DNA from 2 places in the Cytobacillus sp. FSL R7-0696 genome. Region 1 is predicted to be linked to the other one. Evidence: a T-box and tRNA genes for the amino acid it is inferred to sense, from the RefSeq annotation. Region 1 holds a T-box; the other holds one or more tRNA genes.
What was found. The T-box of region 1 lies ahead of tyrS (tyrosine--tRNA ligase). A T-box ahead of a tRNA ligase gene usually reads a tRNA of that ligase, here a tRNA-Tyr.

Region 1 (3,401 bases):
CGATTGAAGAGAACTTAGCTATTGCCTACACAAGAACGAGATCACGCGGCTTGCATATAGGCGTTTCGAAAAAAAGAAAAGCGTTTTTTCAAGAAAAATTAGAGATGCTTCATTTAGGTTTGGAAAACAGACTGCAAGCAAAAGTAGGTTTATTATCAGGTGGTGAGAGGCAGGCATTGTCTCTTTTAATGGCAACCTTCACTGAACCTAAAATCCTTTTATTGGATGAGCATACGGCTGCATTAGATCCATCCCGGGCAGAATTGATTACGAATTTAACGAAAGAAATTGTTGATAAATTCCAATTAACGACATTAATGGTAACTCATAATATGCAGCAAGCAATTGACCTAGGAAACCGGTTAATTATGATGGATAAAGGCCAGATTATTTTCTCTGCGGATGAGAAGCAAAAATCGCAGCTTACGGTTGAAAAATTATTAAATGAGTTTCAACAAATTCGTGGTGAAAAAATGAACAGTGACCGTGCAATACTTGCATAAATGAAGATTTTAGTGTGAGAAAGAGTCCGTTAATGGGCTCTTTTTTTGTGGTGCGGGAGTTGATTTTTATGTTTCTTCAATAGAATGTTAATAAATACGATACCAGGGTGGCTTCTATTTAATGATTTTGACTTGGTGAAGAAATGGTTGATCAAATCTTGTAATGAAGCATAATCTAAAATAGCAATTTCTTCATAAAACCGTACACCCTTGATCTTCTAATGGACAATATTCATAAACGGTGATACTGTCACAACTTATTGGTGCAAGTGGACTTTCTAGTTGGCGAATGACTAGTAGGAGAAGCGTAAACATAGAAATAGCCACCTGATAAAAGGTGACTATGCAAATTACCTCACAACCTAATTCTTTACCAATAATTTCATGAATTTTCTTTTACCTACTGAAACAATCATATTATGGCTAATCGTAGTCGTTTCCATTTCAGTGGTGATTTTTTTACCATTTATTTTAATTGCGCCACCAGCAATCATTCTTTTTGCCTCGGATTTTGAAGGTAGTAAGCCTGTATTCACTAACAATTGCACAATGGTGATAGAAGTTGGGCCAGACCATATCATTGTCGGCAGATCTTCAGGTAATTCTCCTTTTTGGAAAATCGTAATAAATTGTTGTTCTGCTTTTTCAGCTGCTTCTTCATCATGGTTCATTTGTACAATTAGCTTTGCTAATTGCATTTTTACATCACGTGGATGGAGGGTTTGCTTATCTAGCCCTTCTTCTATCTCAGTTATTTCTTCAGGTGTAAGAGGTGTAATAAGTGTAAAATACTTCTCCATGAGTTCATCCGGAATGGACATTGCTTTCCCGTACATTTCGTTTGCTGGTTCATTAATACCGATATAATTATTCTTCGATTTTGACATTTTCTCAACGCCATCTAATCCTTCAAGTAGTGGCATCAGCAGTGCAATTTGCTTAGGTTTTCCAAATTTCTCTTGAAAGTGCCTACCCATAAGGATATTAAAGTGCTGATCGGTGCCCCCTAACTCAATATCACATTCAAGCACAACAGAATCGTATCCTTGCATGACTGGGTAGAAGAATTCGTGTAAAGAAATCGGCTTCCCGAAGGCAATTCTTTCTTCAAAGTCATCACGTTCCATTAAACGGGCAATGGTAATTTTACCTGCTAATTGAATGACATCATCAAACTTAAGTTGAGAGAGCCATGTTGAATTATAATGTAATTCAACTTTTTCCATATCGAGTACTTTACCAAATTGCTCAAAATAAGTTTGGGCGTTATGCTTCACTTCTTCATCGGTTAACGGCTTTCTAGCGATGGACTTACCTGTTGGATCACCAATCTTACCAGTAAAATCCCCAATTAATAATTGAATCGTATGACCATTATCTTGGAATTGCTTTAACTTCTTTAAAACAACCGTATGACCTAAATGAACGTCAGGAGCTGAAGGGTCTAAGCCAAGTTTTATCTTTAAAGGTTTATTTAATAAAATAGATTTTGCTAACTTTTCTTCTAATTCTTCAGTGGGTATTATTTCTTGCACACCTTGTTTGTATAACTTTAATTGTCTCTGTAACTCTTTTAATTGCTGTTCTGATAATTTTTCTTTCACAATTATTCACATCCTTAATAAATAATAAAAATCCACATCCCTAATAAAAGGGACGTGGATTTCACGCGTTACCACCCTAATTGAGAAGTATAATACTTCTCCACCTCAACATTTAACGAACGTAGCCGTTCATTGCAAGTAGCAATGAAAGTTCAAGAAGTTGTAATTCGCTTCATCCTTTATACCGACTCTCAGTCATTTGTCGGCTCTCTGTGATAGGGAGGAGGTTGCTACTAAGACTTCTATCATCACTTTTTCTTTATTAAAATTTATTGTCTTTAATGAGCCGGTAAAGGGTTGCAGCTAATTGCTTTTGATCGTCCGTTTTTAACCCTTTAACAATGGAGATTTCTCCCTCATGAAATTCGGGATAAAGCTCTTCAATGACTTCTTTACCCTTAGGGGTAATCACAACAAAGGTATTTCGGCGATCTCTTGGGTCGGTTTCCCTTCTGCAAAATGACTTATTCTCTAATGTACGCATAATATTACTGATTGTTGCTTTTGATACACCTGCAGAAAGGGCAAGCTCTTTTGTTTCCATTTTTCCATATATCCATAAATCATAAAGAATCGAAAAGGAAGTCCAAGAGATTTTATGCTTGGCTAACACTTCTTGCTCTAGCTTATTTTTAATGCCTTGGCCAATGCGATATAGGCTAGTGACTACGGCTATTGCATTTGGCTCTATCGTTGTTTTTTTACTTATCTTTTGAATGACCGTTGACTCTTCAGGATGCAAATAGCCATCTTCGTCTAATTGATGAATAGGATCACTCCTCTATTATTTTCAGAATCATTAGCTATGAAATGATTCTACAAAAAAAGAAACAGGATTGCAACCCTTAAACTTAAGGGTAATACAAAACTGTTTGATAAATAATCATATCTTCCCCAATATTGCGATACGTATGAGCCTTGTTGGCGGAGAAACGGATGGAATTACCTGGTTGAATGGTATATTGTTGTTCATTAATTTCAAGTTGTAGTGTACCAGTAATCACCGTTACATACTCTTCAACACCTTCATTATGTTTTTCTGATAGATGTTCATAACCTGTCTCAATCTCGACAGTAAAAATTTCAAACTTTTTCCTTGGGTCAAATGGGAAGACCGGATATACGCGATATTTCCCACTATACTCCATAATGGGACTGATATCATGGCGATTAACCACATGAATAGGAGACTGCTGTTCCTGAATTAAAGATGAGAAGGAAACTTGTAATCCTGTGGCAATCTTCCATAATGTTGTCACAGTTGGGTTGGATTCACCACGTTCTATTTGTCCAA
Region 2 (3,401 bases), 1.4 Mb from region 1:
AGTCCACATCGACGGGGAGGTTTGGCACCTCGATGTCGGCTCATCGCATCCTGGGGCTGTAGTCGGTCCCAAGGGTTGGGCTGTTCGCCCATTAAAGCGGTACGCGAGCTGGGTTCAGAACGTCGTGAGACAGTTCGGTCCCTATCCGTCGTGGGCGCAGGAAATTTGAGAGGAGCTGTCCTTAGTACGAGAGGACCGGGATGGACGCACCGCTGGTGTACCAGTTGTCTTGCCAAAGGCATCGCTGGGTAGCTATGTGCGGAAGGGATAAGTGCTGAAAGCATCTAAGCATGAAGCCCCCCTCGAGATGAGATTTCCCATAGCGCAAGCTAGTAAGATCCCTGAAAGATGATCAGGTTGATAGGTTAGAGGTGGAAGTGTGGCGACACATGCAGCTGACTAATACTAATCGATCGAGGACTTAACCAAACAGGCGATTACTCAATAAATATCTTCTTCAACATTACCTAGTTTTCAGAGAATGATTTAAAATTTCTCTTGAAATTTTCATAAAAGACGTTATAATAATAAATGTCTTTAATAAGTCCGGTGGCGATAGCGAGAAGGTCACACCCGTTCCCATACCGAACACGGAAGTTAAGCTTCTCAGCGCCGATGGTAGTTAGGGGCTGTCCCCTTGTGAGAGTAGGACGTTGCCGGGCATACATATTATCATATTATTCCGCAGTAGCTCAGTGGTAGAGCATTCGGCTGTTAACCGAACGGTCGTAGGTTCGAATCCTACCTGCGGAGCCATTTTAAACAAAATCAAAGATATTTAGCTGATGCTTCCATAGCTCAGCAGGTAGAGCACTTCCATGGTAAGGAAGAGGTCACCGGTTCGAGCCCGGTTGGAAGCTCTGGTAAGAACTTTAAATATTTTTGGCCCCTTGGTCAAGCGGTTAAGACACCGCCCTTTCACGGCGGTAACACGGGTTCGAATCCCGTAGGGGTCACCATTTTGGAGGATTAGCTCAGCTGGGAGAGCATCTGCCTTACAAGCAGAGGGTCGGCGGTTCGATCCCGTCATCCTCCACCATTTCAATTTACTATAGATGGGCCGGCCTAGCTCAATTGGTAGAGCAACTGACTTGTAATCAGTAGGTTGGGGGTTCAAGTCCTCTGGCCGGCACCATTTTAATATATTTATGTCGGAGGGGTAGCGAAGTGGCTAAACGCGGCGGACTGTAAATCCGCTCCTTCGGGTTCGGCAGTTCGAATCTGCCCCCCTCCACCATTTCAATTTTATTTGAATGAAAATCCAAAAAGCGGACATAATATAATTAGTCCTTTTTATTTTGTTTTTTTACATACGATGGGCTATAGCCAAGCGGTAAGGCAACGGATTTTGATTCCGTCATTCGCAGGTTCGATCCCTGCTAGCCCAGCCATTTTCGAGCCATTAGCTCAGTTGGTAGAGCATCTGACTTTTAATCAGAGGGTCGAAGGTTCGAGTCCTTCATGGCTCACTTAATCCTTAAACATTTATGTTTAAGGATTTTTATTTGTTATCTTGTATTTTTCTCCATGAGTTCAAACATAAGGAAAAACCCAAATTTTGCGGCGATCCATCGAAATTACTCACATTACATATAAATCATCAAAAGTGTATACATACTTCTTGTATGAGATATCAAATGGCCTTTCTTCGTACCATTTCTCTAACTTAACTAAGCGCATCTATTTTCGGTGATTTGTAATTGCAAGCTGTGTTAAGAAATATATCATTCTCCGTTTGTGTTGTACGGTCCTGACCACAGTAATTAACCCAATAAATGCCCTTTTTTTGTATAGATATACAAAATTTTGCACAGTTGAACCAACAGAATGTAACCGTTTACAATAGAGAGAGAATTCATTCTTTAGTAGGGGGAGCAACTAAATGAAAAACATTTCGATTATTGGTATGCCGATGGACTTGGGACAATTACGAAGAGGGGTAGACATGGGGCCAAGTGCCATTCGATATGCGGGCATTGAAAATAGATTACAACAACTTAATCACCAAGTTGATGATTTAGGTGATATTGAAATAGGTAGGTCGACTGAACAAATAGATAAGGAAACAGGTTTAAGAAACTTGGACTTAATTGCAGAAAAGACTAAAATCTTAGCCGATCAAGTTGATGGGGTAGTAAAAAAAGGAGCATTTCCTCTAGTTTTAGGAGGGGATCATAGTATCGCTATTGGTACATTAGCTGGTTTATTACAGCATTATCATAACTTAGGTGTGATTTGGTACGATGCACACGGGGACTTAAATACAGCAGAAACTTCGCCTTCCGGTAATATTCATGGGATGTCCTTAGCAGTCGCTCTAGGGTATGGGCATCCGTTGTTATTAGAGGTAGGAGGAGTCCATAAGAAGTTAAAGCCTGAAAATGTTGTGATTATAGGAGCAAGGTCTTTGGACCAAGGAGAAAGGGATTTAATTAAAGCCAAGGGAATAAAAGTCTTTACGATGCATGAAATTGATCGCTTAGGGATGCCGAAGGTAATGGAAGAGACGATTAGTTATTTACAAGACCGAACAGATGGTGTTCACCTTTCGCTAGATTTAGATGGTCTTGATCCATCTGATGCACCTGGTGTGGGTACACCAGTTATGGGGGGGATAAGTTATCGAGAGAGCCACCTTGCTATGGAAATACTGGCAGAATCTCAAATGATTACTTCGGCCGAATTTGTTGAGGTTAATCCAATATTAGATGAAAGAAATAAAACAGCTGATGCAGCGGTGGCCTTAATGGGCTCGTTATTCGGTGAAAAATTACTATAAAGTGAAAGAAGCTTGAGCATCGACTCAAGCTTCTTTTTTTAATGTTAATGTATAGTATCTATTAATTAGATTGTCCAATTCAATGCTCGCTTTAAGAACTTGGTGGTTTGAAAATGAAGAAATAGAAGCAAGTTCAACCATTTTAGCTCTGTGGATTTCAATATCTTTTAATAGTTCCTCCGTATACATGAGATCATTGTCCTTTCCATTTGAAAATTTTATTCCAGCACGTAGACAATCTTTAAATGTATGGTCTCTTGTTCGTTGGAGCAAAAATATTGAAGGGAAGGTCTTTTTTCCTTCGTCAACACACTGGTTTTAAATCCTTTATACCCAGTATGAAAATTAATTAAACTACTTTAGTTAAAATTTGTTAAAATATTATGTGATAACTCTTATATAACCAAAGTACTTATGGAGGAATAGGAACCTAATAAAAAATATGTGAAACCTTTTTGCTATCGATTCGTAAATGATTATCGATAAGCCGCATAGAGCGGGGGTAAATAGATGGAATTGTTGGTGAAGAAAAGAATTAAACAAGTATTAAAAGGAGATCAAGATGCTTACGCTGAAATAGTAGAAATATACAAAGACAGAGTATATCATATCTGTTATCGAA

Region 2: it encodes a tRNA-Tyr, which carries the amino acid that the T-box ahead of tyrS (tyrosine--tRNA ligase) is inferred to sense. The anticodon was not compared.

Annotation. Positions count from the first base shown of each region.
Region 1 is NZ_JBBOWA010000001.1:109,113-112,513, reverse strand. Features, by position in the region: gene MKX29_RS00555 (ABC transporter ATP-binding protein) at 1-503, shown strand, start outside; gene MKX29_RS00550 (hypothetical protein) at 696-818, opposite strand; gene tyrS (tyrosine--tRNA ligase) at 866-2,107, opposite strand; T-box leader at 2,153-2,365, opposite strand; gene MKX29_RS00540 (MarR family winged helix-turn-helix transcriptional regulator) at 2,370-2,849, opposite strand; gene MKX29_RS00535 (helix-turn-helix domain-containing protein) at 2,959-3,401, opposite strand, start outside.
Region 2 is NZ_JBBOWA010000001.1:1,493,491-1,496,891, reverse strand. Features, by position in the region: rRNA gene MKX29_RS07885 (23S ribosomal RNA) at 1-429, shown strand, start outside; rRNA gene rrf (5S ribosomal RNA) at 546-662, shown strand; tRNA gene MKX29_RS07875 (tRNA-Asn) at 682-756, shown strand; tRNA gene MKX29_RS07870 (tRNA-Thr) at 788-860, shown strand; tRNA gene MKX29_RS07865 (tRNA-Glu) at 885-959, shown strand; tRNA gene MKX29_RS07860 (tRNA-Val) at 964-1,039, shown strand; tRNA gene MKX29_RS07855 (tRNA-Thr) at 1,060-1,135, shown strand; tRNA gene MKX29_RS07850 (tRNA-Tyr) at 1,154-1,237, shown strand; tRNA gene MKX29_RS07845 (tRNA-Gln) at 1,317-1,391, shown strand; tRNA gene MKX29_RS07840 (tRNA-Lys) at 1,397-1,469, shown strand; gene rocF (arginase) at 1,883-2,779, shown strand; gene MKX29_RS07830 (aspartyl-phosphate phosphatase Spo0E family protein) at 2,804-2,968, opposite strand; gene sigW (RNA polymerase sigma factor SigW) at 3,290-3,401, shown strand, end outside.